DNA from 2 places in the Psychrobacillus sp. PGGUH221 genome. Region 2 is predicted to be linked to the other one. Evidence: riboswitches for the same ligand, from Rfam matches in the RefSeq annotation. Region 2 holds a riboswitch; the other holds the start of a gene.
What was found. A riboswitch is a leader RNA that binds a small molecule or an ion and turns the genes downstream of it on or off. The one in region 2 is predicted to bind preQ1.

Region 1: linked by a shared signal. The riboswitch ahead of PGC35_RS14735 (QueT transporter family protein) and the one ahead of queF (preQ(1) synthase) in region 2 are both predicted to bind preQ1.

The regions. Positions count from the first base shown of each region.
Region 1 covers NZ_JAQMHQ010000008.1:180,598-195,998, reverse strand. Annotated here, with positions in the region: gene PGC35_RS14790 (response regulator) at 1-1,219, shown strand, start outside; gene PGC35_RS14785 (HEAT repeat domain-containing protein) at 1,216-2,262, shown strand; gene PGC35_RS14780 (glycosyltransferase family 2 protein) at 2,259-3,680, shown strand; gene PGC35_RS14775 (hypothetical protein) at 4,176-7,370, opposite strand; gene PGC35_RS14770 (3D domain-containing protein) at 7,532-8,086, shown strand; gene PGC35_RS14765 (NUDIX hydrolase) at 8,130-8,750, opposite strand; gene PGC35_RS14760 (FusB/FusC family EF-G-binding protein) at 8,849-9,490, opposite strand; gene PGC35_RS14755 (CD3324 family protein) at 9,641-9,904, opposite strand; gene PGC35_RS14750 (polysaccharide deacetylase family protein) at 10,160-11,296, shown strand; gene PGC35_RS14745 (DUF3006 domain-containing protein) at 11,432-11,680, opposite strand; gene PGC35_RS14740 (MBL fold metallo-hydrolase) at 11,667-12,881, opposite strand; PreQ1 riboswitch class I at 12,983-13,027, shown strand; gene PGC35_RS14735 (QueT transporter family protein) at 13,035-13,517, shown strand; gene PGC35_RS14730 (glycine betaine ABC transporter substrate-binding protein) at 13,738-14,637, opposite strand; gene PGC35_RS14725 (ABC transporter permease) at 14,644-15,288, opposite strand; gene PGC35_RS14720 (ABC transporter ATP-binding protein) at 15,289-15,401, opposite strand, start outside.
Region 2 covers NZ_JAQMHQ010000002.1:171,588-186,988, forward strand. Annotated here, with positions in the region: gene PGC35_RS04785 (iron-containing alcohol dehydrogenase) at 1-56, shown strand, start outside; gene PGC35_RS04790 (alpha/beta fold hydrolase) at 180-887, opposite strand; gene PGC35_RS04795 (histidine phosphatase family protein) at 903-1,502, opposite strand; gene PGC35_RS04800 (YqhG family protein) at 1,677-2,456, opposite strand; gene PGC35_RS04805 (DEAD/DEAH box helicase) at 2,492-4,024, opposite strand; gene tlp (small acid-soluble spore protein Tlp) at 4,154-4,387, opposite strand; gene PGC35_RS04815 (hypothetical protein) at 4,562-5,215, shown strand; partial or broken gene PGC35_RS04820 (transposase) at 5,527-5,650, opposite strand; tRNA gene PGC35_RS04825 (tRNA-Ser) at 5,767-5,859, shown strand; tRNA gene PGC35_RS04830 (tRNA-Met) at 6,036-6,112, shown strand; tRNA gene PGC35_RS04835 (tRNA-Asp) at 6,116-6,191, shown strand; tRNA gene PGC35_RS04840 (tRNA-Phe) at 6,526-6,601, shown strand; tRNA gene PGC35_RS04845 (tRNA-Gly) at 6,609-6,682, shown strand; gene PGC35_RS04850 (VUT family protein) at 6,931-7,470, opposite strand; gene queE (7-carboxy-7-deazaguanine synthase QueE) at 7,517-8,245, opposite strand; gene queD (6-carboxytetrahydropterin synthase QueD) at 8,238-8,711, opposite strand; gene queC (7-cyano-7-deazaguanine synthase QueC) at 8,715-9,374, opposite strand; PreQ1 riboswitch class I at 9,429-9,472, opposite strand; gene queF (preQ(1) synthase) at 9,500-10,000, opposite strand; PreQ1 riboswitch class I at 10,115-10,161, opposite strand; gene PGC35_RS04875 (purine-nucleoside phosphorylase) at 10,788-11,606, shown strand; gene PGC35_RS04880 (trypsin-like peptidase domain-containing protein) at 11,958-13,307, opposite strand; gene PGC35_RS04885 (radical SAM/SPASM domain-containing protein) at 13,550-14,425, shown strand; partial or broken gene PGC35_RS04890 (NAD(P)H-dependent oxidoreductase) at 14,582-15,143, opposite strand; gene PGC35_RS04895 (MarR family winged helix-turn-helix transcriptional regulator) at 15,262-15,401, shown strand, end outside.

The DNA of each region.
Region 1 (15,401 bases), on a different contig from region 2:
AATCTTAGTAGCACCTAATGTTGAAAAAGGAATTGACTTATTTAATACAAACGAAATTGATGTTTGTTGTATTTCAGCAAATATGTCTGACTCTTCGACTCTTTCTTTTTTAGATAAAATGAAGCAGACTGCTCAAATCCGTTTTATTCCAATCATTGTATTGAATTTTAATAATGAATTTTCTTCGATAAAAACGGAGTTCATCCGTCATGGAGCTGCCGATATGATACATCCGAAGAAAGGAAACCATCTCCTTCTTGCGATCGTTTCAAACTTTTTATCACATCGAAATTTTATTAAGCACCTTCAATCGATTGATCCGCTTACAGGTGCACTTAACTATGCAAGCTTTGAAAAGAAAGCACTCGATTTAATAGACAACTTTAATAATGAAGGCACCACTTTTTCCATCTCAATAATAGAAGTACATCATATACAACAGATGAATAAAGACTTTGGATTTTCTTATACAAATGAGATACTATGCACTTTTAGTGAATTGATGCACACTAACATCCAATCCAAAGAAAGCTTTTATCGATTACACGGGGGAACCTTTGCTCTCCTTCATCCAACAACTAAAGAGAAAGAAGCACTTGAAAAATTGGACAAATTAAATAAAACCTTTGTTTCTAACACTTATTATAAAGATGGTCAAAGCTTTCATATTCAAATTGTATCAGGTGTTGCAGAATGGAACTCTTCTTATAACCATATTCAGCAGCTAGTAGTGAATGGCAAGCAGGCATTGAGTGTTGCCAAGCAATCCACTGAGCCAACATGTATTTCATATAATAATATGAACTTGGAGTCTATAATGCCAATCGTCCGCGTCATTATTGTAGATGATAACAAACTGAGTAGAACGATGCTAGAAAAACAATTTCTATCATGGAAATCCCCTCGATTTCATATAGAAGTCTCCGTATATGATAACGGGTATGAGTTTATACACTCTGATTGGTATCATCCAACAGATTATCATATCCTCCTTTTAGATGTTGTAATGCCTAAAATGGATGGTTTAGAAGTTTTAAATCACATAAGAGACGAGTATCCAAACGACCGTATCATCATATCAATGCTTACTTCCCGAAACAGCAATCAAGATATTTTACATGCTTTAAAAAGAGGTGCAGACGATTATTTAGTTAAGCCTTTCCATCCACAGGAAGTACTCGCTCGAATTCAACGCCTTGCCAGTAGGTTGTTTGTATGATTATAGAAATGATTTACTTCTATTGGGTTATTGGTATTCTTTTAGGATTTCAATTACTATTATTAGCTCTGCTATGCATTAGAAAGTGGCTTAGAAACAGAGAGAATGATAGACAAGACAAAGTGTATGAAGACAATCTAGAGCTTTTTGTGGACTATCTAATGTCAGAAAACTGGAAGATACCTAAGGCCCTTGTAATTAGAGCGAATTTTGAAGTGGCAGAACGTATTTTTAGTGAAACATTTACAGATGTTAAAGATGCGCATATACGAGAGAAACTCGAGCAAGCAGCAGAATCTATATTCTCTGAAACCTATTTAAAACGAATGAAAAGAGGAACTTGGTCTACACGAGTAAATACACTATACTTCATCGAGGATTTTAAACTTATATCGTTAAAGCCTTTTCTTCAAGACCACTTATCGAAATTAAAAGTGTGGGATGAGGAAAAGAATCAAACTGTCCGAGCACTTGCAGCATTAAATGACCTTTCCATTGTTGATTATTTAAATAGAGATAGAACTGCAACATTACAACATTATTTAGATGTATTTAGTAGATTGAATGAGGATACTTTTGGAAATGCTATAAAACTGAGTAAAGAAAGCTATAATCCGATGTGCAGGATTGCCATTCTTTCCTTTATTGGGCTTACAAAAAATCTACGTTACCAACCATTATTAGAAGATGAATTACAAAATGAAAATTTGGAAATGCGTATACAGGCGCTTAAAGGCCTTTATAGGTTGAATTATATAAGCAATATCGAACTACTCATCCCATTTTTCGAATCCTCTTCATGGCAAGAAAGAATGTTCAGTTGTCGTATTTCCGGAGTACTAATGTCGGAAGTCTTTGAGCCATTTTTAGTTAAATTATTGGGAGATAGAGAATGGTGGGTTCGTAATGCGGCTGCAGAATCCATTCTTCAAATATTCGGAGAGGATAAACTTTATTTTCTTTCAAAGAATCATTCCGATTTATATGCAAGAGATATGGCAGTACAATGGATCACTTCTAAAAAAGGGGGAAGTAAGGATTGAAGGATATTGTTATTTTCTTATTTCAAGCAACCTCCTACTTCATCATATTTTATATGGGATTTACTTCAATTAGTTACGTCGTTTTGTTTTTATTTTCCATGAAAAATGTTATGCGTGAAGGAAGACTTATTAAGACGGAATCACTTGAAGATATGGCAGTGAGCGAAAGAACATATCCAGTTTCTATCATTGTTCCTGCCTATAACGAAGAAGTTGGAGTAGTTAGCACTGTTCGTTCATTGTTAGCACTCAATTATCCTGAATATGAGATCATTGTGGTAGATGATGGTTCAAAAGATGGAACGTTATTAAAATTAAACGAAGAGTTTAAATTAGAAAAAATAGAACTGGCTGTTCGAGAACATATGAAAACCCAACAGATACAATCCTCTTATCGTTCGACAATTTATTCAACCGTTATGGTCGTCTCAAAAACTAACGGCGGAAAAGCAGATGCTTTAAATTGCGGTATAAATGTATCCAAGTATCCATATTTTTGTGCAATCGATGGAGATTCTATATTAGAGAATGATGCCTTATTGAAGGTAATGAAACCAGTAATCGATTCGGAAGGTAAAACGGTTGCAGTTGGTGGTTCCGTACGAATTGCAAATGGGACTACTATTTCGCGAAGTAAGGTGGAGTCAATTGATCTACCTAAGAACCCCTTAGTCATCTTGCAAATCGTGGAATATTTTAGAGGTTTTTTAATTGGGAGACTAGGATTTACTAAAATTAATCAGCTTCTTATTATTTCAGGGGCATTTGGTCTATTCCATAAAAATACGGTGATAAAATCGGGTGGATATAAAGTGGATACTGTAGGTGAAGATATGGAACTTATCGTTCGCCTACATCGAATTATTAAAGAGCAAAAACTCGATCTTCAATTAAAATATATTCCCGATCCAGTTTGTTGGACGGAAGCACCTGACTCCTTTAGAGTATTGAAATCTCAAAGAATTAGATGGCAAAGAGGCTTAGCAGAAACATTAAATGCACATAAAAAGATGTTTTTAAACCCCAAATATGGACTACTCGGATTCATCGGCTTTCCTTATTTTTTTACAGTCGAATTATTAGGTGCAGTTATGGAATTGATTGGATATATTTTAATAGTTGGTGGAGTATTTTTCGGCTTTTTAGATCCTTACATTGTAACAATACTATTATTGGTTACAATGCTTTACGGATCATTCATCTCAGCTTTATCTATTCTTCTAGAGGAGCTTACTATGTTTAAATATCCAAAGGTGAAGCATTTATTATTGTTATTCTTTTGGGCATTAACAGAGTCCTTTTGGTTCCGTCCCCTTCTAGTTATTTGGCGATTTGAGGGCTTGATTAAATCATTTCGTAGAAAAGAGGCGGAATGGGGAAAAATGGATAGAAAAGGAATATCTTCAGATTCCAAATAAAAAATATGGCTATCCCAAAAGAAAGAAAATCATTAAAATGGCTTCCTTTCCGCGAGCGTTTCCTCAGCCTCCTAGGCCAACACGATGTTGGTCATGCAATCGTTGCCGCAAAAGTTCTTTTGCGACGAGCTTTGCGCAGGAGCAGGATGCGGCGAACTTAGATTGCCTTCCCCTCAACTGTAGGGTCTTCGGCTAACGCTATTCCCGCCGGAGTGTCACCTTTTTCAGCGATTTTCTAGTAATTAAAAAGTAGAATAAGGGATTTGTAAAAGTTCCCACTCTACTTTTTAGTTTTTTAGACAACTCCATCTCGCTTGTTTCATCTAGATAGGACACCTTGGATGCACTTTCGCAACTAAAGTGTCCTATTTATCTAAGAAGGCGCTCGAATTCGTCCGCCGAGCTTATGCTTTGGAAAACCCATAGAATAATATATAAAATAAAGGGCTGCCCTCAAAAGTCGTTTTTCAATAACTTATGGGACTGCCCTATTTTTTAGTTTACTTCTTTAAATTTGTCTTGGAGAATATAATAAGATTGTTTTAAGCGTTCCTTAGATTGTGGTGCTTCCCACTTATCCCAACTGTATCGAGCTAAAGACTTAAAAGGGATTACCCCATCCTTCATTTTTGGAAAGGTGTGCAATTTACCATTTTTTCTAAAGGTAAAAGCAACGCCTAAATCCTCTATTTCTAAGTTAGTTTCTAGCCCGTCTTTATATAAATCTGATAGGACTATTTTTGAACTTGGATCCTTCACGTTTAATAGTAACCAGGGAATTCTCATCTCTAATACACCTGTTTTAGGATCAGCATAATAATCAGCTAATGAATAATAATCCTTTGCTGACGAATTACTATTTCCATACTGCAATTTTCCGGTTTCATAGCTTTCAAATGGAAGCTCTTTACCTGTGTCTGGCCTAACTAACCCTTTATTTAAAGCATAACGAATTGGGTTAAATACACCGGTACTTTTTGTTGGTATAGGCTCGCTTTCAGGAATCATTTGTAATACATGTCCATATTGATAAAGAAACGAATCGTAATAAGCATCTACGTATAAATTCGCTTTTTCTTTACTCTGTATATTTGCCCAAAAATCAATAACTGGTCGATCGAGTTGAATACTTGGTTGACCTTCTATAACATCTGTTCCACTTTTTGGCGTTACATCGAATAAAATATTTACTTCGTTTTGATCAAACCAGTCACCTTTTTTGCTAGATTTCTGATCTAATCGAATATACAGATACGCCTCATCATGTGTGATAAAAGCAGATTGAATTGGTTCTTTCGACGATTGATAAACTGGTTCAATTCCTTTCCAATCATCCGAATTTCCATCCAATTTTATTTTTAATGTATTAAAACTAAGCAACCCAAAGTTCTGTTCATTTGTTTGTAAATTGGACCAATATGGGCGTCGATTCGGATCGTCCAAGTCCATTGTGTTCCATGTCCGTTTAAACCACTCATCCTGCCAAGTAAAGATGAGTCCCCCCATCATTCCCTCTTCTAAAATATCCTCATATAATGAGACTAATATTTCTCCTTGTTCCTTTTCTGAATGACCTCCCTGATTCCAACCAAAAGGGTTCAAATGTGTTATACCTCGAGATGCAGGAATTCCAAATTCAGAAATGAGAATTGGCATAGAGTGGCTTGCTTTTAGGTCATGTAAATACCCTGCGTAATTATTTTTATTACCTCGATGATCGATATACTCAGTATACTTTTCTTCTAAATTTAAAAAATCTGGGTAGTATGGATATACATGATACGAAGCGAATAAGCCAGGTAAATCTTGCCCTTCTTTTATCTTTATATGGTTTGGATCAACGGAAGCCATGTCTTCTTTTTCTAAAGGTTCCGCTGGCTGGTTTAAATTATCTGTTGAAACCCAGTTTGTAAAGCTCATTGGTCTTGTCCAACTATACACCTCTGCTTCATATTTCATTAAAGTATCCATTTGCTCAGCTAACCATATCTCAAATCCTTCCGCTTGGTCTGTCTTGATATAAGAGCCATCAAACTGGGGGAGGTTTGCATAAACTGTTTTCATATTATCTACCATTAAAGGGTACCACTCTATTCCAATCATCCACCCGATTACGTATGGAGAAATATCTGAGTCATATGTTCCATGTGCATGCCCAACCTTTTCTGACACTTCTGCTTTACCGTGAATTACATCAACCATCTGCTTATACTCTTTCTGAAAAGTCTCTGTAATCTCAGGCGTATATGCATCTAATGTTTCCTCCAACGGCCCCTCATCAATCCATACCCCATGGAAAACATAAATAGGTTTTTCATGCGTCTCATTATAATGCTTAAGCGCTTTATAAAAAGCTGGTGGGTGGAGTGTATAAACCCTAATCGTATTAGCGTTCATTTCACCGATGTATTCAAGCCAACGTGCATATTCTTCTCTTGTAATAGCAGCTTCTCCAGGAAATGCTCCTGGTTTTCCCATTCCAAGATTCACACCTTTTATCGTCATCGTTTCCCATTTATTATTTCTGTACACTTCAAACTTATCCTTTGAAATTCGACTATTATATGTTAACCCTTCTTTTGTTTTCACAGTGCTCAATGTCTGTGTCTTATCCACCATCTTTTCTTGCTCAAAAGATTCTATATCTTTTAGGATAGATGTCATAATAGGTACATAAACTTGCCAATAGAAACTCTCTCCCGGAAATAAAAAATCTACAGTCAACATTTCTCTAATTTTAGTAAACCCTTTATATTGGTAGATTCCTGGAATTTTCTCTACTGTACTGAAATTACCTGCAAAGTAATAGCTATTCGCTGCATTCTGTTTTTTCATTACAATAGCTGGTGAGTTGGAGGAAATCCCGATTTTTTGGAGTATCTTTTTTCCTTTTTCCGTTGTATCTATTTCAAATTCTGCAAGTATTTTAGCATCTGCCTCTGAATCTATAATGTCAAACCAACCATTGTACATACTCGCTTTACTTATAGAGAACGTTTCTTCACCTTGTTGGGTAGTTTTGAATAATAAACCGTGTTTTTGAAGAGTCCCTTCATTCACCGAAAGCACTTCAACTTCTTCTGAGGATTCATTATAAAAAATAATACCTTCTCCATCAAAACTCCATTTTTTATTATTTTTTTCATAGGCATTTACAACCCATTCCGGTACCTCTCCGTCATTCAGTGCTAATGACTTGCCATACTTAGCAATCCAACCCGTTTGTTTAATACCCAAATATTTGGATGCTTTATCTCTTACATTATTAGAAATTGAATTATATTCCACTACTAGAGTTGCGTGTTTATCCTCATTTGCTGATTGAATGGATGTCCACTCTTCATTTGTTAATCCACCTTTTAAATTTTTTTCGTCTACACCATATGTATCTATTACATATATAAAATCCGAACCTGATAAATTCGTAGGAAGTGGTTTTTCAATGTATTCGTTGTCCTCAAAAGTGTAGCCATAATAATCTTCAGAAGGATTATATTTTTTATTCTTTTCATCGTTTATTTTCAAATAGTCTAGTAGCCAAAAGAATCCTTGGTGTTCACTATTATTTCCATGCGGAGTTGTTTTATTTATTACAGTAATGTTACGTTGTTTATCATCAGACATAAACCAAAATAACCACGGCAATAATAATAAAGTCCCTATTAAAATTATCCATTTTACAAATTTCATTGAAATCAGCCCTCTTTCGATAGTACTTTTCCAATATACACGATTCATAATATAGCAACAATATATCTACTATTTGTAATGCTATTGGTAAATTACCGTAATATTCCTGTAACAATATATTGCTAATATATGATTAGACTAAATAGCAAGGGGTAGAGTATTTGAAGAAAATTCTTGGATCACTCATAATCACAATCGTACTATTAGTCAGCGGAGTAACACAAGGCTTCGCAGCTACTACCGTTCACACAGTAAATAAAGGCGAAACTTTATATTCTATTTCCAAAAAGTATAATGTATCAATCGCCAACTTAAAGTCTTGGAATAACTTAAAATCAGATAGTATCAAAGCGAAACAAAAACTTAAAATAACAGGCAAGGAAAAAACAAAAAATCCTTCTAGATCCGATTCAGAGGACAAGGTTGCAAAAGAAATTGTTGTATCTGCGAGCGCTTTTACTGCAAATTGCAATGGCTGCTCAGGTGTTACGAGTACAGGAATTAACTTAAAGCGTAATCCAGATATAAAAGTAATCGCAGTCGACCCTGATGTTATCAAGCTTGGCACAAAAGTGTATGTAGAAGGCTATGGCTATGCTATTGCTGGTGATACAGGTAGTGCAATTAAGGGAAACAAAATTGATGTATTTTTCTCTTCTAAAAAAGAGGCATATAAATGGGGCCGTAAATCTGTAACTATAAAAATATTAGAATAAAATAAAAGCCAACTTTCTATTTAAGGAAGTTGGTTTTATTATGTCATAGAAGTGCTTGAATTCCTAAAATAACTGCTTTGTAATAAGAGTCCTCATGTGGAACAAAGGAGTCCCTTTCAACTATTTTTTTTAGTGGAATCCTTTCTCCTAATTCATTCAACTGATATCCCTCGACTTCAATGGCAAGAACTTCATTCCTCCAAAGTGCTGTAAACTGTTTAAAATCCGTCCTTACTATTCCTGAAACTTCTTCTACTTGGAGGTTAAAGTCTTCAAAATTTACATTGTTATTATATATAAAGACATTTGCTAACTCGTTGTCTATAAGTTCTCCTGTTGTGACGGAATAATCTATTACACCGAGCGGAACGAGCTCGTCAAAAGTTACCTCTATTCCAAGTTCTTCTCGTACCTCTCGTATACCGTCAACCACATTTTCAGTAGCCATTAAATGTCCAGCCGCAGTAATGTCTAGTAAACTAGGATAATCTTTTTTAGTCTCACTTCGAATTTGTAAATATATATACCCTTTCCCTTCCTCACTACAAATAAACCAACAATGAAACGTTTCATGCCACAATCCAAGCTGGTGAACTTTTTCTCGTGTCGCTGTTCCTATTTCTAATCTATTTTCATCAAATATTTTCAGCATTTCATTTTCCATTTATAAATCCTCCTTATATGACAATTATATTACAGGTGCCTGGCACCAAAAAACGTGAATGTTTAAACATTCACGTTTGTTTTGGTTATACATACAATTTAAGAGCCGATGATTAATTCTACAAATTCATCTAGTTTGTCATGGGAAACTAAATTTTGATTACATTTATGGCTGTCCTGGCAAATGTAGTTCCCTCTTTTAATATAGGCGTCTTGTGTCGCACCTTTTGTGGCAGAAGTAAACATACCAATTTCTTCAAAGCGATTACATAAAGTACATATTCCTTTTTTGTTGGAATTTTTGTAGCCACCGGAAATCCCTATAAGCTTACCATGGTGTTCTACTATTAAGTATTTTTTATTCGTCCCTTTGTCCAACCATCCCAAATAAGATATTTCACTAAAGTCTACTTGTTCTAATGAAGGCATTTTTAGTTTCTTTGCTTTTGGAAATAATTTCTTTATTGTTTGTTCTTTTATTTCTCTAAAAGGAACTACATAGGGTTTTATTTGCTCCAAAAACACTTCCGCATCTGATTTTTCCTTTACTTCAACTATTGGATTTAGTAATAGTTTTTGATCTTCATGTAACTCTTCGAACAGCCCTAAAACTTTTTCAATCGTTAGCGACTTTAATGCATTTAATACAGCTTGATCATTTACAGTTGCATGCCCATTAATTAAGTTTTGTGTCTGATATTTAATAAAGTTGTATTGATCACTTTTTATGAAAGGATTCATTTCCATCCCTCCTATTTCACTTTTTAACAAATCATTTCTAATTTATTGTAGCGGAAATGACTTTTTTTATAAATGGTAAAGATGGCTATGAAATGTTCTCGCCATATAAAAAGCTGATAACCATGTATAAAAGGGTCACCAGCTCCTGATTTATTTAGAATAAATGATTTTTTTAACAGTTTCCACAGAAAGAAAATGTTCTGTAGCAAGCTGATTCATCGGAACTCCATTTTTATAAGTTTGCTTAAGATAGGCATTTCGTTCGTCAATACGCTTTCTTTCTCCTGAAAGCGCCCCCCACTGTTTATAACTCTTTTCTGGTTTCGGAATATAAATTGTTTCCCCTTGAATATACTTTTGAATTTCCTTCACAAGCTCCTCAGGTAAAACAGAATTCGCTTTTATATAAGTCATTGCGCTCGCTCCCTTATTTTTATCACTTTCAATAAGGTGCAAAGCCACAAGTTGAAATGGCGATTAATATTTATTTAATGACTCCCCACGCAAAGTATCGCCTTTCCAAAAATAGGCTTTGCATGAGACGTTGCGCTCTCTGGCAATTTACATCGATTTGCCATTACACTCACCCCCCTAGTAAACATCTTAATATAAGCATACCACGATTACAAAATACATATATTTTTTAGATGGCAAAAAATATATGAACAGGTGGTTATAATCATAAAAAAAATTACTATTCTATGTGCAGCTCTTTTCATCTCTATTATTTTTAGTACAACCACTGGACAAGCAGCAGTAGAAACACATTATGTTGGCTTTAATGATCAATTATTAGATTTTAGTGATGTACAAGTTATCAATGAAGACACGAAAGTTCCGCTGGAAGAAATAGCAGCTTATTTAGATATTCCGTATGAAACAGAAAAAGGAAATACCTTTATACGAAAACAAGACTTAGAGATTATTTATAACGAAACATCGAACAAAATTACTAAAAATGGAACAGCCCTTAGTTCGGTTCCTTTTGTGCGATTAGATGGAAAGCTGTTCATTAGTGTTAAATTTATTGCTACAGAAATAGGATATAAAATTGAAAACTTTCCAAAACAGAAAACACAGCGAATCTATAGAGATGACTGGATTCGTATGTCTCATCCAGAATATGAAATTTATTTAAAACAACAGCTGAAATCTAAACAAACACAAGCAAAACCAGGAAAAGCAACTATTTACTTAACATTTGATGATGGACCAAATAAATTCACAGCAGTAAACAATGCCACTTTAAAAAAATATAAAGTGCCAGGTACTTTCTTCTTTTTAGGAAACAATATGAAAAAGAACTCCCCTATTATTAAATCAGTCGTAAAAGAAGGCCATTATATCGGAACACATAGCATGACACATGATAAAAGCATGGTTTACAAGTCCGCAAATTCTTTTATTAACGAAATGAACGAAGGAACCAAGCTAATAAAAGAAATGACCGGGTTGGATTCAAAACTCGTTCGAACCCCATACGGCAGCAAGCCCCATATAACGACAGCCATGAAAAATGAATTAATTAAAAATGACTACAAACTATGGGATTGGGACGTAGATTCACAGGACTGGAAATACACGGACAAACAAGCAGACCAAATCGTGAAAAACGTAAAAGTGGGAGTAGAAAAAGCCTTTAAATCAGGTGATAAAGACATCATCATCCTACTACACGACAGAAGCCAAACAACAAAAGCCCTACCCCAAATTATCGAGTGGCTTCAAAAAGAAGGCTATACACTAAAAACTTACGAACCCAAACAGCATATCGTCCAAAACTTCCTATATGACACATCCCTCTAACCAATTATTACAACAGTATTACTGGTGCCAGGCACCAAAACAAACACGAATAACACGAAAAACGCGATTAACATGAATGTTTGCAGATTCATGTTAATCACGTTTGTTTTAATAATTATGAAAACTTCATTATTATTATTTATTACCGTTTTTTAATTGTTCTAATAAGCTTTGAATTTTGTCTCTTTGGCCCATTGTTTCCTTTTCATGAGATTCAATTTTATACGTATCACCCAAAACTGTTATGGAGACAATATCACCTTCCTCTAAAGGCACCTTTATCTGATCACGAGCTACGAGAACGCTTTCTGTTTCATTTGGATGCTTTAAAAATACTGCATACTCACCATCAAAACGATCTAATGTATACTTATTTGACCTCACTAATAACCTCTCCCTTCTCATTTATCAAGCTAGCTGCATCTCCGTCGTTTCTCCAAACCTGTCTCTTTGTCCATTGAAGGTATCCATGACCTTCCTTGGCACTAGGACCACTTGTAATATAGATAGTTTTGCCAGCTTCTAAATCCATGTTTGGAAACGTAAATACTTGATTACCTTCCGTGGAGATAAGTTGCCAGCCCTCTAAATTTACGGCTTCATCCCCAGTATTTTTTATACCCACTATTTCCCCTTGTAAGTCCTTACTCAAAATCACGATGGATGGGGTGGATACCGTTTTTTTCGCTTCCACTTTGTCTGGACTGTCTTGGGTCGAAACAGAATAATCAACTCCGTTTGTCGTTACTACAATATTTCCAACTTCCGCTGTTGCATATGCTTGGGATTTCACTTTTTTAATATGGTTCACTACTTCTTGCTTTGGATGACCGTAGGAATTATCTTTTCCATAACTTAAGATAGTGACCTCTGGTTTAACTGCTCGAATAAAATCTTCTGAGGTGCTAGTGTCGGAGCCATGATGTCCTGCTTTCAAAAAAGTAGACTGCAGGTTGTATTGTTTCATCATGCTTTTTTCTACCTTAATATCCGCATCACCAGTTAAGAGAAATGATACTTCTCCATATTGCACTTTTAACACGATAGAAGCTTCATTATTATCATCCGATTCCTCTCCTACATTAAAAACAGTAATATCCATATTAGAATCTAATGAAATCTTATCCCCTTTATCTGGCACGACAAACGGGATTTTCTTATCAACTATAAGCTGAAGCATATTTTCATATGTCTGTGATGTATGTATTTTCCCTGAATCTATAAAATGATTAATTGAGATGGAATTTAACACAGCAAGAAGACCACCTATATGATCGGCATCCGGATGAGTTGCGACGACATAATCTAACTTCTTCACTCCCTGAGCGCGTAAGTAATCCACCACTTCTTTACCTGAGTCTCTCTTGCCACCATCTATTAACATAGTTTTTCCATCCGGTGATTGTATAAAAATGGAGTCCCCTTGTCCCACGTCAATAAAATGAACTCTCAATTCATTCCCAGGATTTATTTGGGTGGCAGACGTTTCCACTTTTGTATCAGTTTTTTCTGATTGCATCTCTGTCGTGCAGCCGAAAATGAGAAAAATCATGCATGCACTTAGTAATGTAAAAAAATGTTTCATATAAACCTTCCTTTTTTAATACTGTTTCCTATTTTAACATAGAATTTCTATAATCCTTGACATATGTCAAACCCTGTCATAGAATTAGCAATTGTGATTTATCAAACGTGGTTCGTGAACCTCCCACTTTAAAAAACTAAGGAGAAATGAATAATGAAAACTAAAACACTTGCTACAAGCGGTATTATTGCTGCTTTATATGTAGCGGTATCTTTACTGGTGGCACCATTTGCATTTGGTGCAATACAATTTCGAATAGCTGAGATGTTTAACCACCTTGTCGTGTTCAATAAAAAATATATTTTTGGTATTGTACTCGGTGTATTTGTAACAAATCTGTTTTCCCCACTCGGTTTATATGATTTAACTTTTGGGGTAGCACATTCGATTATCACTTTGTCCATCACTATTTTTGCATCCAAGTATATTAAGGGTCATATTCCTCGCATGATATTCAATACATTACTCTTTACTGTCACAATGTTTATCATTGCAATTGAATTAAACCTAGCATTGGGATTACCTTTCTTTTATACATGGCTTACTGTTGCAGCTGGTGAATTTGTCGTATTAGCAGTTGGTATTCCAGTAATAGCTGCTTTAAATAAACGCTTGAACTTTAAATCACTTTTGTAGGAAATATTTAGAGGGTGACTCAAAATAGGTCGTTAAAAACGACTTTTTGAAGTCACCCTCTTTCCTTTTGGGGTTTGTTCACTGATATGATTTGGTTGCCCTTATATAATGATTGGTTGCTCTAATATCACAATTGGTTGCTTTCATCTAATGAATAGTTGCTCTCATACTCAATTTTGTTGCTCTTAACCAATTTTTAGTAAATAAATTGAGATAATTATTACTTATCAATTAACCCCTTCTCTACTAAGAAATCATGTGCGACATCTTCCGCCTTATCTCCATCGATATCCACCCGTGCATTCATTTTTAGCATATCTTCTTCAGATATTTTCCCTGCCAAATCATTTAGCACTTTTTCAAGCTCTGGAAACTTCTCTAATGCTTCCAAACGAACAACCGGCGCTGCATCGTACTTAGGGAAAAAGCCTAGGTCATCTTTAGTTGTTTGTAACTCAAAGCGTTCAATTCGACCATCTGTTGTAAATGCAGGAATAATATCCACGTCTCCATTTTTCACTGCCTCATACATGACGTTTGGGTCTAAACTTTCGGTTCTTGTGAAAGTAAATGGGTACGAATTAATAAAGTCATCATAGCCGTCTCCCTCTCGTTCATAAAATGCATGAGGTGCACCAAATACCATATTTCCAGTTCTTGAAACTTCCACAAGATCCGAATACGTTTTTGCATCATAATCTTTATCCTTGGCATACGCGAGTGTGTACGTATTCTCAAAACCAAGTGGACTTAACCAAGTTGCTTGAAACTTTTCTTCATATCCTTTTTTCACTCGCTCTAAAACACTTTCAGAGCTTTCTCCGACTTCCGACTCTTCCTTAAGCACATCCTTCAATCCTGTACCTGTATACTCCACATACAAATCAATATCGCCCTTTTCTAAGGCAGGAGTCATAATTGCTACCTCACCAAGACCTTCTTTATACTCAACATTATAGTCCGTCTTCGATTCAATATACTGTCCTAATATTTGAGGCAGAATAAATTGTTCCGTCCAAGGCTTTCCACTTATTACGAGTGTTTCCTCCGAGTTGGAGCTGGAGCAAGCCCCTAATAATAATGATGCTGCAATCCCAATCGTTAATAATGATCTTTTCATTCCCGTTCATCCTCCTGTTTTCATACCTTTTGGTGTAGCTTTTCTCTCAATCCATTTCAAAGCAAAGTCAAACAAAATAGCCAATAAAGCAACAGGTAAGGCACCAGCTAGCACAAGAGAATTATTATATGACTGCAATCCCCGATATATGACATCTCCCAAGCCACCTGCTCCTACAAATGTTGCTAAAGTCGCTATTCCGACAGTTAAAACAGTTGCTGTTCGAATACCCGCCATAATAAACGGTAAGGCCATAGGAAATTCAATTTGCCATAGGAGCTGGTTTTTAGTCATTCCCATCCCTTTACCTGCTTCTAATATCGAGCCATCAATACTTGTAACGCCTGTATATGTATTACGTAAAATCGGTAAAAGTGCGTAAATTATTAAAGCAATTAATGCTGTTTTAGCCCCAATTCCAATAAGAGGAACTAAAAATCCAAATAAAGCTAAACTAGGAATCGTTTGAAACACAGCAGTAATTCCAATTATCGGTTCGGCAAACTTGCGATACCTTGCAACGAAAATGCCTAATGGCAGGGCAATCGCAATGCCAATAGCAAGTGCAATAAAAGATAAGTAAATATGCTGAATAAAAGCTTCTTGGATTAAGTCTGATCTACTTTGAATAGTTTCTATAAAGCTTCGCATCTAAACCACCTCTTCCTTTGCAATAATTGCACGAAGAAGGACGGATTGATTTACATATCCTAGCGGTTCATTTCCCTTTTTAACTAACAAGCTCTTCACTGCATCATTATCTA
Region 2 (15,401 bases):
AAGACATTTATACGATATATAAAGCAGCTTTTGATGGGGTAGTTGTAGAGAAATAATAAAAAACCTGGAGCGCTAATTGCTGCTCCAGGTTTTTTATTATTTTCGAGACTGTTATTGCTTTTGTATAGATGGAATAGTATCCGTTGGAGGAGCTACTATTACCTACAGTCTCCTAATAGTTATGTTTGTTTTATAAATTCTTCTACTATTCTAGTGTATATTTCTGGTTGTTCTGTTTGCACCAAATGGCCCGCAAAGGGAACGATTGCCACATGTACATTTTTATTAGCTTTTGGATATATTGTTGCACCAACCGTTTCGTGTGGGTTTCTTTCTCCAACGATGAATAGGACCGGAAAATCAAATTCGTGCATTGATTTAACATCATCGAATGGATACCAACCTTCATTTCTCCCCTTTAAAATGAATTGTTTCCAGTCGGAAGAATATAATTGGTTAAAATAATTATTTGCTTCTTCGCTCTTCATTACATTCTTTTGAGAATCCACATCTTCTTTATGAAGCTCTATCCAATTATCCGGTTTCACTGGAGTAATTCCCGAAACAGTTAATGTGTAAAGTCTCTCAGGATATAGCTGAGCAAACTTAATAGCAACTAAAGCCCCCAATGAACATCCTACTAAATGGATAGCTTTTAGTTTATAATGTTCAATCGTTTCGAATAGATCTCTCGCAGAATCCTCGAAAAAATTTTGTATATCATTCGAAATAGATTGCCCGTGTCCTCTTAAATCCGGTGATAAAACTTGAAAATCTTTACTGAAATACTCTCTTTGAGACTCAAAGTCTGTCAATCCTGTCTGTAGACCAGTATGTAAAAACACGATTGGTTCCCCATTACCTCTAGTATGTGTATGTAGTATCACTTTCCCACCCCTAATTTAACTTAAGTGCGCCTGATTATTTAAAAATCTAATAACTCTCACATTCTCTTTAATCTCCAATAAATGTATACCCGTATCTCCAGTAGCATATACAAAATTACTGGTATTTGACTGCTGAAGAAATGCTTTAAGAAATTGGGAGATTAGTCCACCATGAGAGACAATCGCCACCCGCTTGTACTCTTGGTATACATTTGTTATTTTATGAAATATCCTTTCTGCTCGAAAACGAAATTCCAACTCTGATTCTCCATTCTCAATCGGAATATGAGCAGGTCTTCCATTGGGAGGTAAGGGATATTTAATAGCAGCCACTTCTCTTGAAAGTCCAGCAAGTACACCATTATTAAATTCCATTAAGTCTTTATCCTCGATTAATACACATCCTACTTCTTCTTGAAGTGTTAAGGCTGTGCTTTTCGCTCTTTTTAATGGGCTTGATAAGATAATGTCTGGAGGAAAGTGTGTTGCTACAAAAGCGGCCATTTTCTTTGCTTGTTTCTCTCCTAGCTCGGTTAAAGAAAAATCCGCTCTTCCCTCATGCACACCTAACAAGTCTGCTTCTGATTGGCCGTGCCTTATTATTAGTAATTCCAAGTATTCCACTCCTGAGTAAGTGCCAACTTCACTAGCGACTCTTCTAAATAATATATAATAAAATTATACGCTAGCCCTAATTTAATTCCAATACTTGTTAAAAAATAATCTAGTTTCTCATATAAATGACCGTTTGATATGATTATCAAACGGCCTTAATATGTTGTATGAAATTTATTTAACGTAAAATAATCCGCCATTAATAATTTCTATTTTTATCCTAGGCTCGTATTGTTCTTGTAGTGCTTTTTTCTCCATCTCATAACATTCTGGTTTAACGTTAACCCCTTCATAGAAATATTCTAGTACTTCCAAGTCCTTTTGCCATCTTTGTTTCGCTTCTTCCGCCCAAGTGTGATCATCCTGTTGTATGAGATGATCAATAATCTCTTCTAATCGTTCAAGTGCACGGAGTGGTTTGATAATATAAGGTAGGTTAAATGTATTTTGAGACGAAGTTGTTTCTAATTCAAGTCCTGTTAGCGATTCCTGAAAATGATCGATAATACTACCGGTCATCAAGTTTATGCCTAAAGAATGAAGCATTTCCTTCGTTTGATCACAGTAATACGATATTTTATAATTTACTCCTAACCAAGGAGTTAATATCGTTCTTGCCTCTGTGTTATCTATTTTCTCATACATATGCACAAATGAACCCATCCGTCTGGTTGTTTGAAAAATTTGATTTAGTCTGGGAGAACCAAAGTGGACAACCTCCCCTTTAATCTTTTCAACAAGCTTATTTTGATCTGTAATTAAGGTTAGTTGAGCTGGACATGGCACCCCGTTTGTACTTTCTAGGTATTGCCAATAATAGGGGCGATTCATAATTTTTTTATCCATATCTACCGTTAATTGGACCGTCATGTAATAATCATGGTTTTGGATGATTTGACAGTTATTTTCCGTAAAAAATTTCTGTAAATAACGGTGAACTTCTTGTGGGTACATACACATCCTCCCCTCCTTCCTTATCAAGAATCAGCTTATATGGTTTTTTTAAAAGTAGATAAAATGTCATCTAACTCACCTACGGCTTTTTCAAATACATCAATTTTTACATACAACAAATCTAATATATTCTTCTCAATCGTGTTATCGATGGCTAAGTTATATATATGGACGTCGTGTTCCTGCCCTAAACGATGGACACGCCCAATTCGCTGCTCTAACTTCATCGGGTTCCAGGGAAGATCATAATTGATGACATGGTGACAGAACTGTAGGTTAATACCTTCTCCTCCAGATTCCGTCGCAATCAATACTTGTGCTTTTTCTTTAAATAAATGCTTCATCCAATCTCGCTTCGATTTGTTAAACTTTCCGTTAAAGGGAACGCTTGTAATGCCTTTAGATTGTAAGTACCATTGTAGATAAACCTGGCTCGCTCTATATTCTGTAAAGACGATGACCTTATCATTTGCCTTTGAAATGATTTCATACACCTTTTCTGCTTTCGAATTTATTTCCAATGCACTAAGTTTTTGAATGATTTCTTCTATATAACTAATCTCTTCTGGTTCCGTACATTTTTGAAGCATTTTATTTAACGTCAAATAGGTTGCTTCCTTACTGCTACACATTTCCTTTTGCAGCGTGATCATAGAAAAAGCACCTGAAAAAATTGGCGAAATATTTTTAAGCTCTAAAATCATGTCGTACACTTCTTTTTCTTCTTTGGAAAACTGAATAGGAATAATTTCAACTTTTCGATTTGTCCATTCAATTCCCGTATCATGTCTTCTATTTCGCACCATAACTTGATTGACCAATTCTCTTAAATATTCATCGTGCTCTAAGTTATGTTTGCTCGCAGAGAACTCCGATTGAAAGGTCTCATAATTACCAAGATGTCCTGGTTTCAGTAAAGAAATAAGATAAAAAAGTTCAAAGATATCATTTTGAATTGGTGTAGCAGTTAACAATAAGCAGAATTTTTTCTTTAAACCTTGGACAAATTCGTAAATTTTTGTTTTATGGTTTTTTAATTTGTGCGCCTCATCAATAATAATCATGTCATAATCCTGCTCATAGATAAGTTCTTTATGTGGGCTTTTCTTGGCGGTATCCATACTCATTACCACTACTTCATAATGATCTAATGAATAATTTTTTTTATAAGCAATAGCGGGGATGTAAAATTTATAATTTAACTCTTCAATCCATTGATTAATAAGTGACGCTGGAGCTAAGATCAACGCTTTTTTTACAAGTCCCCGTATAAGATACTCTTTTAATATCAAACCCGCTTCAATGGTTTTACCAAGTCCCACCTCGTCTGCAAGAATCGCTTTTCCATTCATCCTTTCGATGACCGTTTCCGCAACATCTAATTGATGATTAAGGGGTGTTAAATTAGGTAAGTACTTAGGAGATTGAAGACCTAAAAAATCTGTAATCAGATTAGCCTTCATCACTTCGTAACTCATATTGTATAATGTCCAATTATCCCAAGCTTCACGATTTTCCAATCTATCTATAAAGCCTTCTTTCCACTCAGACGACCTTTCTATTATCATGAATATCACCTCATGTAACTTTCTTCTTTCTGTTAGATTGTCCAAAAAAGAAGTACCTATGTTTTTTAAAGTGAAATAACTTCGAGAATTAAAAAAGATGGAGAATTTCTCCCCATCTTTTTACTAATATTATGAATAACCGTTTTTTCGTGCTTGAGCTTCATCTAAAATTTCTTTTCGAAAACCTTCAAGACTCTCTTCACGTCGTGCATTCTTCTGTTTAATTGCCTCTCGTTCATTGCCATCAAGATATGGCATTAATTCTTCAGCTGCTTCCATATTATCTTTTGTATTTTTCACCATATCTTGAAGCTTTTCTACATTATCTGAACGATCATCTGGCTTTGGAATGTTTTTACTCATTTTAGTTCCTCCTTCTTTTTAATAAGGTCATACAAAAATTATCGTCCCCAATCCTACTAAAACTATTCAGTAACATAATTAATACAAAAAATTGGTTATAAATAAAATGAATTAAATTAACAATTTGGGAGAAGATAGAAGAGGAAAAATACTAGAAAAAGAGGCGAAGACGACATGTCGATGGAATGGTTTAACAGAGTAACTAGTGAGCTTCAGGAACAATTGGAATCCATTTGTGAGGAATATGACAAAAATGGACATATGAGTGTAAATCAGGCTTCCAAACATCCACGAATTGAATTTTTTGTCGAAACAGATAAGGATGAAAGAGAATATTTCTATACTCTGCTTTTCGACCCTCATAATGAAGAATTTTACGAAGAAAGTTTTGATACAACAATCCAACAACCAACAAGAATTATTTTAGATGACATTACGGATATAATTGAAGCCGTTCATGAAAGCTTTCATGAATTTATAGACGATGATGACTATGACGATGACGATGAGGATTTTGATTTGGAAGAGGAATACGAAGTGCTTGATGGTGAAATTACTCTTGAAGAAATTGACGTTGAATGGGAAACTCCAGAAGTTACTGCTTTCCAAATTGAGGATAAGATTGAAGTTACTTATCAATTTGGTATAGACAGCGCTAACGGTGATGGTGTTTTGCGAAGAGTTAACCGAATCTGGACTGAAGACTCTGAGTTCTTTGAAGACGAAAGTAACTTTACATTTAAAAAAGAAGAGGGCAGCACGATTATTGCTATGATTGCCAGCCACTTGGATAAAATGGTTGGATATGAAGAAATTATTAACGAATAAACTTAAGGGCATCTCTTTATAGAGTTGCCTCAGACTGTAGACAAACTCAAAGAAATTTGAAACTGTCTATAGTTTTTTTATTTACAATACATAGTAAGAAATCGTCGATTTCCGTTTCAGGCGCTACGCTTTCCACGGGCACGGCCTCAGCCTTCTCCCTTGCTCCTGCGCAAGCTCGTCGCAAAAATTAATTTCGCTACGCTCAGTCCGGGTGCTTCGGCTCGCGCTGTTCCCGTAAGAGTCTTCGCGCCTTCCACTCCAATCGACTAGTGTTGGCTAATTTAAAAAGTGTTGAGTTTCTAAATCTTCTAAGAGGTAAATTGCGGTATTTCAGTATGAAAACCAAATCCTAAAAACCAGCGATACGCCATATTCGTTTCGATTCTCTTTTATTGTTTGGCGCATCGAATGGATGCCAAATGTATATGGAATAAAGCAATTAGTTTTCTCTTTTGTATTTATTTTAAAAAAACATTGCTTTTATTAGGAAAAATAAATTATAATATAATATGTCGCTAATAATTGATAGTAATACTTACCGACATTAATACGGAGGAATACCCAAGTCTGGCTGAAGGGATCGGTCTTGAAAACCGACAGGCGGGTCAAACCGCGCGGGGGTTCGAATCCCTCTTCCTCCTCCATTTTTAACTTATTATTAGTATTTGTGGTATACTTTAATAAGTAAGCATACTATTGTCGCGGGGTGGAGCAAATCGTCACACGAAGATGTCGATTAACACCGATGCAGACGAAGTCGAAGCAGGTGTCCTACTTTCTTCAGGCGTAGTATTAGTAAGGATAGCAAGTATATTATTATCGCGGGGTGGAGCAGTTCGGTAGCTCGTCGGGCTCATAACCCGAAGGTCACAGGTTCAAATCCTGTCCCCGCAACCAAATGGTCCCGTGGTGTAGCGGTTAACATGCCTGCCTGTCACGCAGGAGATCGCCGGTTCGATCCCGGTCGGGACCGCCATTTAATTTATTATAAGATTCATAGAAGCAAACAGAGATATCTGTAGCTTTGTACATATTAAATTGAAGCTTAGTACAAACTTAATAGAGATTTAGGATAAGCAAGCAAATCGAGGAAGCAATCGAACGAAAGAAGGAGCGTACTAAAGTATGTGACTGAATGAGTGAGTGAAGCTGACAAAGAGTTGCGCAGCTTAGCGTAAATCGATTAGAGATTTGGAATAAGCAAGTAGCTCGAGGAAGCAATTGAGTGAAGAAAGGCGCGTACTAAAGTACGTAACTGACTGAACGAATGAAGCTGACGAAGAGATACGTAGCTTAGTGCAAATCGAAGAGGCTCAGTAGCTCAGTCGGTAGAGCAAAGGACTGAAAATCCTTGTGTCGGCGGTTCGATTCCGTCCTGAGCCACCATAATTACGCGGGTGTAGTTTAGTGGTAAAACCTCAGCCTTCCAAGCTGATGATGAGAGTTCGATTCTCTTCACCCGCTCCAATATTATTATCTTTGAAAATAGTGAATAAAAAATACATATAATAACCCATCCGAGAATTAATCAAGGATGGGTTATTTTTTATAGTTATAAAATAGTCCTTCTAATGGGAGGGCACACACTCTCCAAGTTATCTCTTAGCAAGTATGTGCCCCGTTGATTTCCGTTCAAGGCGGACGCTTTCCGCCGGTATGAAACGAAAATCAACTATTGTATACTCCCTTCTAATGGAGGACTTTATTTAAAATAATTATTTTGAAGGGATACTTTTTTCCTTGCTTACATAAACTTGATTCAAAATTAGTGCACCTAACATTTGAATAATAGTCTTCACGATAATTTGGCCCAAAATAGCGGCTGGTACGGCTTCCCAAGGAAGTATATTAGCCCCTAGTGGACTCAGGCCAATAATAACGAAAATGACAGAATCTAGAAACCCACCAACGATTCCGCTATAGAACACACGCCAAGCCATTGGTAGTTTCAACCGAGAGTAAATCTCTGTATCAGCTGTTTCAGCGACAACAAATGAAAGTGCCGATGCTACCACAATCAATAGTGTATCACCAAGTATGAATGAAACTATTGCGGATAATGCTAAAGCTATAAAAATAAATAAATACGTCTTTGCTCTACCATATTTATTTTGCACAAGATCTCGGAAAATGAAGGTTGCTCCAATTAATAGAGTTCCCATAGGAACGATAAACATCCCAAATTGTAATGGTGCAAAAGCTGCCGTTACCACGTTAGCTGTGACAATAGATAATAAATAGAATAATATTCTCATGATGTTACTCCTCAAGTTAATTTTAATACAGTTTTTTTGCCGCCCACTATACCCCTCTTTTATTTCCCCATACAAGAGCATGTAACTGTGGCAGAACTTTGACGTCTTTTAATTCCGCATCTGCTATCACCCTATCAATCAGAGCTTGGTACTTCTCTAATAAATGGCTGATTAGTCGAGGGTTATCAGTCGTTGTGATATCGTCATTTCCTACTTGTAGGTAAAAAGGAATCGTCGGGTATCGACGGTGAACTTGCTTGGCATATTCATAATCCTCTTGATTGAAAACGACTATTTTAAGCGATATATGCTGCTCGCTATTTCGAATTTTAAGTTTTCCAATGATATCCGAGAGCACCGAAAAGTCCGTAGTCATTCCAGAGCTTGGCGGTTTTGGTGAAATCGTCAGTTCATCGATTTCGTATAACCATTCCTGCCATCTGCTTCCCTGTGTCTCTACTCCAATTTTTATGTCGTTTTCTTTTAATAGAGCAATGAGTGCATCCAAGTTACGAAGGAGTGCTGGGTTTCCTCCCGAAATCGTGACAAATGAAAAACCACTACTCCCAAGACGTTTCAATTCTGACCAAATCTCATCTGCTGTCATTTGGACAATAAGATGTTTGCCGCTTCCATCCCACGTAAAAGATGAATCACACCAGGAACAGGAATAGTCACATCCGGCAGTCCGTACAAACATGGACTTCTGTCCCACTACCATTCCTTCACCTTGAATAGTTGGTCCAAAAATCTCCATAACAGGTACCTTACTCAACTTCCATCCACTCCCGTCTCACTTCAGCATAGCTTGTCGGAGTTTCATACAATCTGATAAATTCTACACGCGCACCATTGTATCGCTCTACATCAAACAGTGCTTCAGCCAGCTTTTCGTAAATCCAAACAACGATGTTCTCTGCTGTCGTATTCATCGAAGGAAGAGTCTCATTCAAATAACGATGATCCAAATCAATCTCTATTTTTTGCTTCCATATTTCTTTTATATCGCCAAAATCAATCATCAAGCCGCGATCATCCGTGTATCCACTTACCCCTAAAACAGCTCGATATGTATGGCCATGTAGATTTTTACATTTCCCCTCATAGTTATGTAAATGATGGGCAGCATCGAAGGTAAATTCTTTACTTACGAGAACACGCTTTGAATGATACTTTAATTGGCTCATTTGGATATCTTCATTTATTTTTTGGAGCCTATCGACAATTCTAAAATTAGACATGCCTTAGGACTCCTTTTTTAAGCTTAAATACTCATCAAGCCCTTTTTTTCGCAGCTTACACGCCGGGCATTCACCACAGCCATCTGCTTTTATACCGTTATAGCATGTTAGCGTTCTTTCCCTAACAAACTCAAGTGCCCCCAGCTGATCCGCAAGCTCCCATGTCTGTGCCTTGTTCAACCACATCAAAGGTGTATCAATTACAAAAGATGCATCCATCGATAAATTCAACGATACGTTCAAGGATTTAATAAAAATATCTCGGCAATCAGGATATCCGCTAAAATCTGTTTCACAAACCCCAGTCACGATATGCTTCGCTCCTACTTGGCTTGCTAATACTCCGGCAAATGAAAGGAAGAGTAGATTTCGACCGGGCACAAAAGTGGATGGCAGCTCCCCTTTATCTCCGTCTTCTACCTTAATGTCATCTCGAGTCAAAGCATTTGGAGCAAGCTGATTTAAGAGCGACATATCAAGAATGTGGTGCTTGATACCAAGATCCTTTGCTATCTCCTTTGCACATTCTATTTCCAAACTATGCCTCTGTCCATAATCAAAAGTCACTGCTTCAATGTCTTTAAAACGTTCTTTTGCCCAGAACAGACAAGTGGTACTGTCCTGACCTCCACTAAACACAATGATTGCTTTTTCATGCATCATCTTCTGTAAAACTCCCTTTTAACGAAAAAACAGCACCCTAAAAAGAATGCTGTTTTCTTCTTAGTTTTTTAAAGAGGGTAGCTAAAAACCTCTTCCTTCATATGGAGGACTATACAATTCCTCGTTTATCGATTATCTATTTTTTCTGGGTACAAATCATGGTTCATCAAACGATAATTTGCCATCTCTTCGTATTTGGTACCCGGTTTCCCATAGTTGCACCATGGATCAATCGAGATTCCCCCACGAGGTGTGAATTTTCCCCAAACTTCAATATACCTAGGATCAAGTAATTTAATTAAATCGTTCATAATGATGTTGACGCAATCTTCATGAAAATCACCATGGTTTCTAAAACTAAATAAATATAATTTTAGTGACTTACTTTCCACAATCTTTTTATCCGGTACGTATGAAATATACATTGTCGCAAAATCCGGCTGATTTGTAATAGGGCATAAACTAGTGAACTCTGGGCAATTAAATTTTACAAAATAATCACGATTGGAATGTAAACTATCAACGGATTCCAATACTTCCGGTGCATATTGGAATGAATATTGTGTGCCTTGATTACCTAACAATGTTAAATCTTTTAAACCTTCTTCTTGGCTTCTGCCAGACATAATAAAAACCTCCTAATACAACTTTTTATAGAGGATCTCTAACATTCTATTGCAAACATATAGGATAAAAAAACAAAAAAGCCATGCCCAAATATGGACATGGCGAAAAGTCATGTATCCATAGTTTTTTATAGAGGGTATCAGCTATGAACCTCTCCCGATCAAGTTCGGGTACCTATCTATAATATAGAATGCTTTCGTAATCGTCAAATAGATATTTAAAGATTACAAGATGAGAATCTATAGAAGACATGTAGGTATAAGATTTGAGTTTCAACCAATTATCTCTTTTTTAAGAGATTATCAATTTATTTAAAATTATCTTCTAAATGTATGTATAAATTCCGATTAGACTGACTATATTGTTAATAGATTACAAGATTCAAAGGAGGAATAGAAATGAAGAGTCCAATAGGTTTACCAGAACAATTACCAGAAACTTTAGATGAGTTATTGACTTTGTTATTACAAACGATTATCGCTTAGGAGAGATTTTATATTAAGATTGAAACTTGGAAACATAGAAAAGTAGAGATTTCTACTTCTATCAGGTAGAAGTTTCTACTTATTTTCTTTTCTACTAAACTCTTGTTGCGGCAATTGCGAATTTAATTTCCTACATATTTTTTCCACATTATTAAATAATTGAACATAATCTGTTTGGAATCGGTATATTTGTTAAGCTTTCTTTACAACGCTCCTTAAGTCCATTAGACTTTTATCGACAACATGCTTTAATTTTTATAGCAGGTGTATACTTAGCGTATCGTTTCAAGGAGGAATTATTATGCACAACATTCAAGATATTTTAGAAGCTAGAGATTTTATTATAAGTAAGACGGACAATCGGCCTGTAATCGGATTGATACTCGGCTCTGGTTTAGGGACGCTAGCCGATGAGATTAAAAACTCAGTCGTAATCCCTTATAGTACGATTCCACACTTCGCAAAATCGGAAGCAATTGGGCATGCGAACGAACTTGTTATTGGAGAACTAAACGGAAAAATAGTAGCAGCAATGAAAGGTCGTTTTCATTATTATGAAGGCTACACTTTGGATGAAGTAACATTCCCAGTACGTGTAATGAAGGCGTTAGGTATAGAGAATATCATTATTACAAACGCTTGCGGTGCTGTTAATACAAACTTTAACCCTGGAGATTTGATGTTAATTACCGACCACCTTAATTTAGTTGGAACAAATCCATTAATCGGACCAAATAATGATGAATTGGGAACTCGTTTCCCTGATTTATCGAAAGTTTATAACATGGAGCTACGTACTATTGCAACTAATGTAGCGAACAAGTTAGACATTACGTTACAAGAAGGAGTTTATGCTTGGTGGAGCGGTCCTACTTATGAAACTCCTGCAGAAATCCGTATGTTCCGCACATTAGGGGCCGATGCTGCTGGTATGTCTACTGTACCTGAAGCTATTGTAGCAACACACGGAGGTATGAAGGTACTCGGCATTTCTTGCCTAACGAATATGGCATGTGGGATATTAGATCAGCCATTAAACCACGATGAGGTAATTGAGGTCGCAGGTAAGGTAAAAGTTAAATTTGTTGAATTAGTTAAAGGTGTTTTAGAAGAGATTTAATGGAGATGGTTATCCACGGAGTTTGGGGACCCTAAGTCCGTTTTGGTTTCCGGGTTGCTTTGGACTACACATTTACTACACCTTTGCCGAGAGAACGAAAGCCGATGGAAGTGACTTTGTTACTTCCATCGGCTCTTTTCTTTTCGGTAATCCTGTGGCTGATGTTTGTCCGTCGCTCTCCTACAACCTTATCGTACTTGATGTTTTAGATTAGGGGAATGAAAGAATAAATCACTTTCTATGAATTGAGAAAGTAGCCGAAGATGCAATTTCGGCTACTCTTTCGCTATTTTCAGGTTACTTACACGTAAAAACAATAGAATGGATTGGAAATACATCTTTCTAACTGCTTTAGTCAAATATTTCAATATCCGTGATCTGATAATAACCTTCACTATCGATTATCACCGTGTATACTTTATCACGATTATAATACTTGTATTCACCTGCAGCGTTTATAAAATCAAATTCTTCGTTTGTTGAAACTAGTGCATAGTCTTCGAAAATTTCCACTCCAGTGACAATATTTGATGTAAAGTCAAAAGTCATGCCTTGCCCAGCGATTTCTTTTATATACTCCTCTAGATCTGTGTAAGCAGTGCTGCCAGGCTGGATCAAGTCTTGAATCCAATAAAAATCCTCAGCGTCCAACGCCATCTCATAATACTCTCTATACGTAATAATAAAATTAGATAGTGATTCTTCTTCAAATGAATAATTGTTCCAGTTTTCTTCTGTGTAATCTTCTTCAACAGTATTATCTTCTGCAGAACCTTCATCACTATATGTATAATCTTCGTAAACATCAAATAGAGAAGCAACTTGCTTGGCGCTCATAGGATTTGCAATCCAGTTATCTACTAAATTCGTTACACTATTCATAGGAATTGAAAAACCAAATAAATTATTTTCCGTATAAATAAGTGAATTGATACCGATCACTTTTCCAGTCTTCGCATCAATTAATGGACCACCACTACTACCTTGATCAATCTGTGCATCAATCTGGTATAAATGTTCATAAATAAACCCTAGTTCCATATCTCGATTAATGCCAGTCAAGTAGCCGATAGATGCAGAGTTTTCAAAACCTTGAGGGCTTCCAAGAGCAATTACCTCTGTACCAATAATCGAGTCCTCATTTTCCGTAAGGAGCGGTTTTACTTGTACATAATCTTCCGAAAGAAGAAGAGCAACGTCTGAACGATCTGATATGCCGATTACTTTCGCATTTGATTCTTTCCCAACCGAGTTTCGAACAATAACGTCTGTATATCCCGCTACCACATGTGCATTTGTGACAATGTATCCGCCTTGCCCATACAGGAATCCGGAACCTTGACCTTCCTGGGTCAGGATTGTAAATACTTTCGGCATCGTTTCTTGTATGACTTGCGTCTTGTCTTTCGCTTCAACTTTAGGTACTTTACCTTCCGCTACTACTTTTGCTTTTTCTGTAAGTGTTGAGCGAGTTTCTTCTACAGTCGATTTGACTTCATCTAAAACAGTTTGAGCTTCATTCTTTGAAAAGAGTAGCTCTTTAAAACCATACCCAACCCCACCTAATATAATAAAACAAAGTATAATCCCTAAAATTAGAAAACCTTTTGACCCATTCTTTTGTGGAGTTAGACTAGTTCCACAACCGGTACAAAATTTTGCACCCTCTTCATTTTTTACACCACACTTTGAACAATACACGATTTTACCCCCATATAAATCCTTATACCTATTAAAAAGCATCTAAATATACTCTATATTTACTGAATAAATTATACTAGATAAAGAGGGAAATATCCATTCTCTGTTAAATTTATAATTCTTAATATCTTGTGTTTTATAGATTCCCTACGTGCTTTCAAAAACTACTTAAGGAATATATATTTTCTGTTAGAATGAATGTAGTTATGTGAATATATTAGAACTGGAATGGTGAACAAACATTGAAAACATTTAAGAAAATGTATATTGAAATTACAAGCGTATGTAATCTGGCTTGTAGCTTCTGTCCTCCAACAAGTCGAAAGGCAAATATTATTAAACTTGATGCATTTAACAACATACTAGATCAGATTAAAGACCATACGAAATATATTTATCTTCATGTCAAAGGGGAACCCCTACTGCATGCGAGAATCGACCAATTGCTCGATGCTGCACATGCAAAAGGATTTAAAGTAAACATTACGACAAACGGGACGCTTATTAAAAAGAATCGTGAAAAACTACTAGGCAAACCTGCATTACGCCAAATCAACTTCTCCCTACATAGCTTTGATGGCCATGAAGGATCAGAAAATCGAGAAAAATACTTAGGAGATATTCTGGAATTCGTGCGTGATGCCAAGGAGCATAATACAATCATTTCCTATCGATTATGGAATTTACAAAAAGAAGCAACTTCGGATTTGGCACAACGAAGAAACCGAGAAACATTAGAAATCTTAGAAAATGAGTACAACCTAGATTACAAAATCGAAGAAAAAGTACAGCCAGGAAAAGGTATTAAAATTTCTCAGAACGTTTATCTAAACCAAGACCATGAATTTCAATGGCCTAGCTTACAAGCACCAGAAGATGATGGAAAAGGATTCTGCCATGCTCTCCGCAGTCAAGCAGCCATTCTTGTTGATGGAACCGTTGTCCCTTGCTGCCTGGACGGAGAAGGTGTCATCAATCTAGGCAATATCAATAAAACTCCCTTCTCAGAAATTATCGAAAGTGATCGAGCAAATGCCCTCTATGATGGATTTACGAGAAGAGAAGCTGTTGAAGAAATGTGCAGGAAGTGTGGATATAGACAGAGATTTGGGGTTTAATGGTTTCTTAAATAACATTCAAAAAAAAGTAGCCCTACAGTCGAAATAAATCGATTGCAGGGCTATATTCATTTAAACAACATCTTTTGATTTGTGTAACCCATATAATTACGAATCTACAAAGTAAACCGGTTAATGATCTATTCTTTTGAAATACTAATAAATTTTTTCTAACTTTTTGTTTGGTTCCTCTTTGGACTATCCATATTTCCAAACTCAAAAAACTTCACTTTCTTGATTCCCATAATTAAATAAGGCTCTCTTCATCAGAATTTTGTGTGCATTATTCAACCAGAGGAATGGATAATGTGTAGGTCCCATCATAGTGGAAACACAAACAACAGACTTTCCTTTTAAAAGTCCATCTGGGAAAAGTCCTTTCTTATCCTTATAAGCAAAAATTTGAGGCAAATAATTGATCAATGTATCCTAAAAGCATTGCTGGAGGTCTTCCCCACCATATAGGATAGATAAAAACTATTTTATCAGCCCACGTTAATTGATTTCTATATTGTTCTAGGCGAGAATCAGTATGCATATCACGTCTTCGTTTTTGCTTATTAAACACTAGGAGTGGATTAAAGCCTTCTTCATATAAATCCAATACCTGCAATTCCTGTATAAGAGGATTTTCATTAATTCCTTTGACAACTTTTTGTAAAAAAGCATAATTCAAACTTTCATGATTAGGATATGTGTAAACAACTAGCGTTCTCATAACGCACCCCTTTTACTTATCATTTGATAAGTAAATAATACCACTTTCTTTTTAGTTATCAAATGATAATTGTTTTATGACAACATTTTTGATATCTTGTCAGTAAGAGGTGAGAGTTATGGACATAAATTCTCTTTTTTATAAACTCATGTCATTTACCACTTCCGTGCATCGTGTGACACATGAATTATCAAAAGACTCCAAATCAGATTCGATTACTCCTGTTCAATACAATATTCTTGAATATATAGCTGTTAG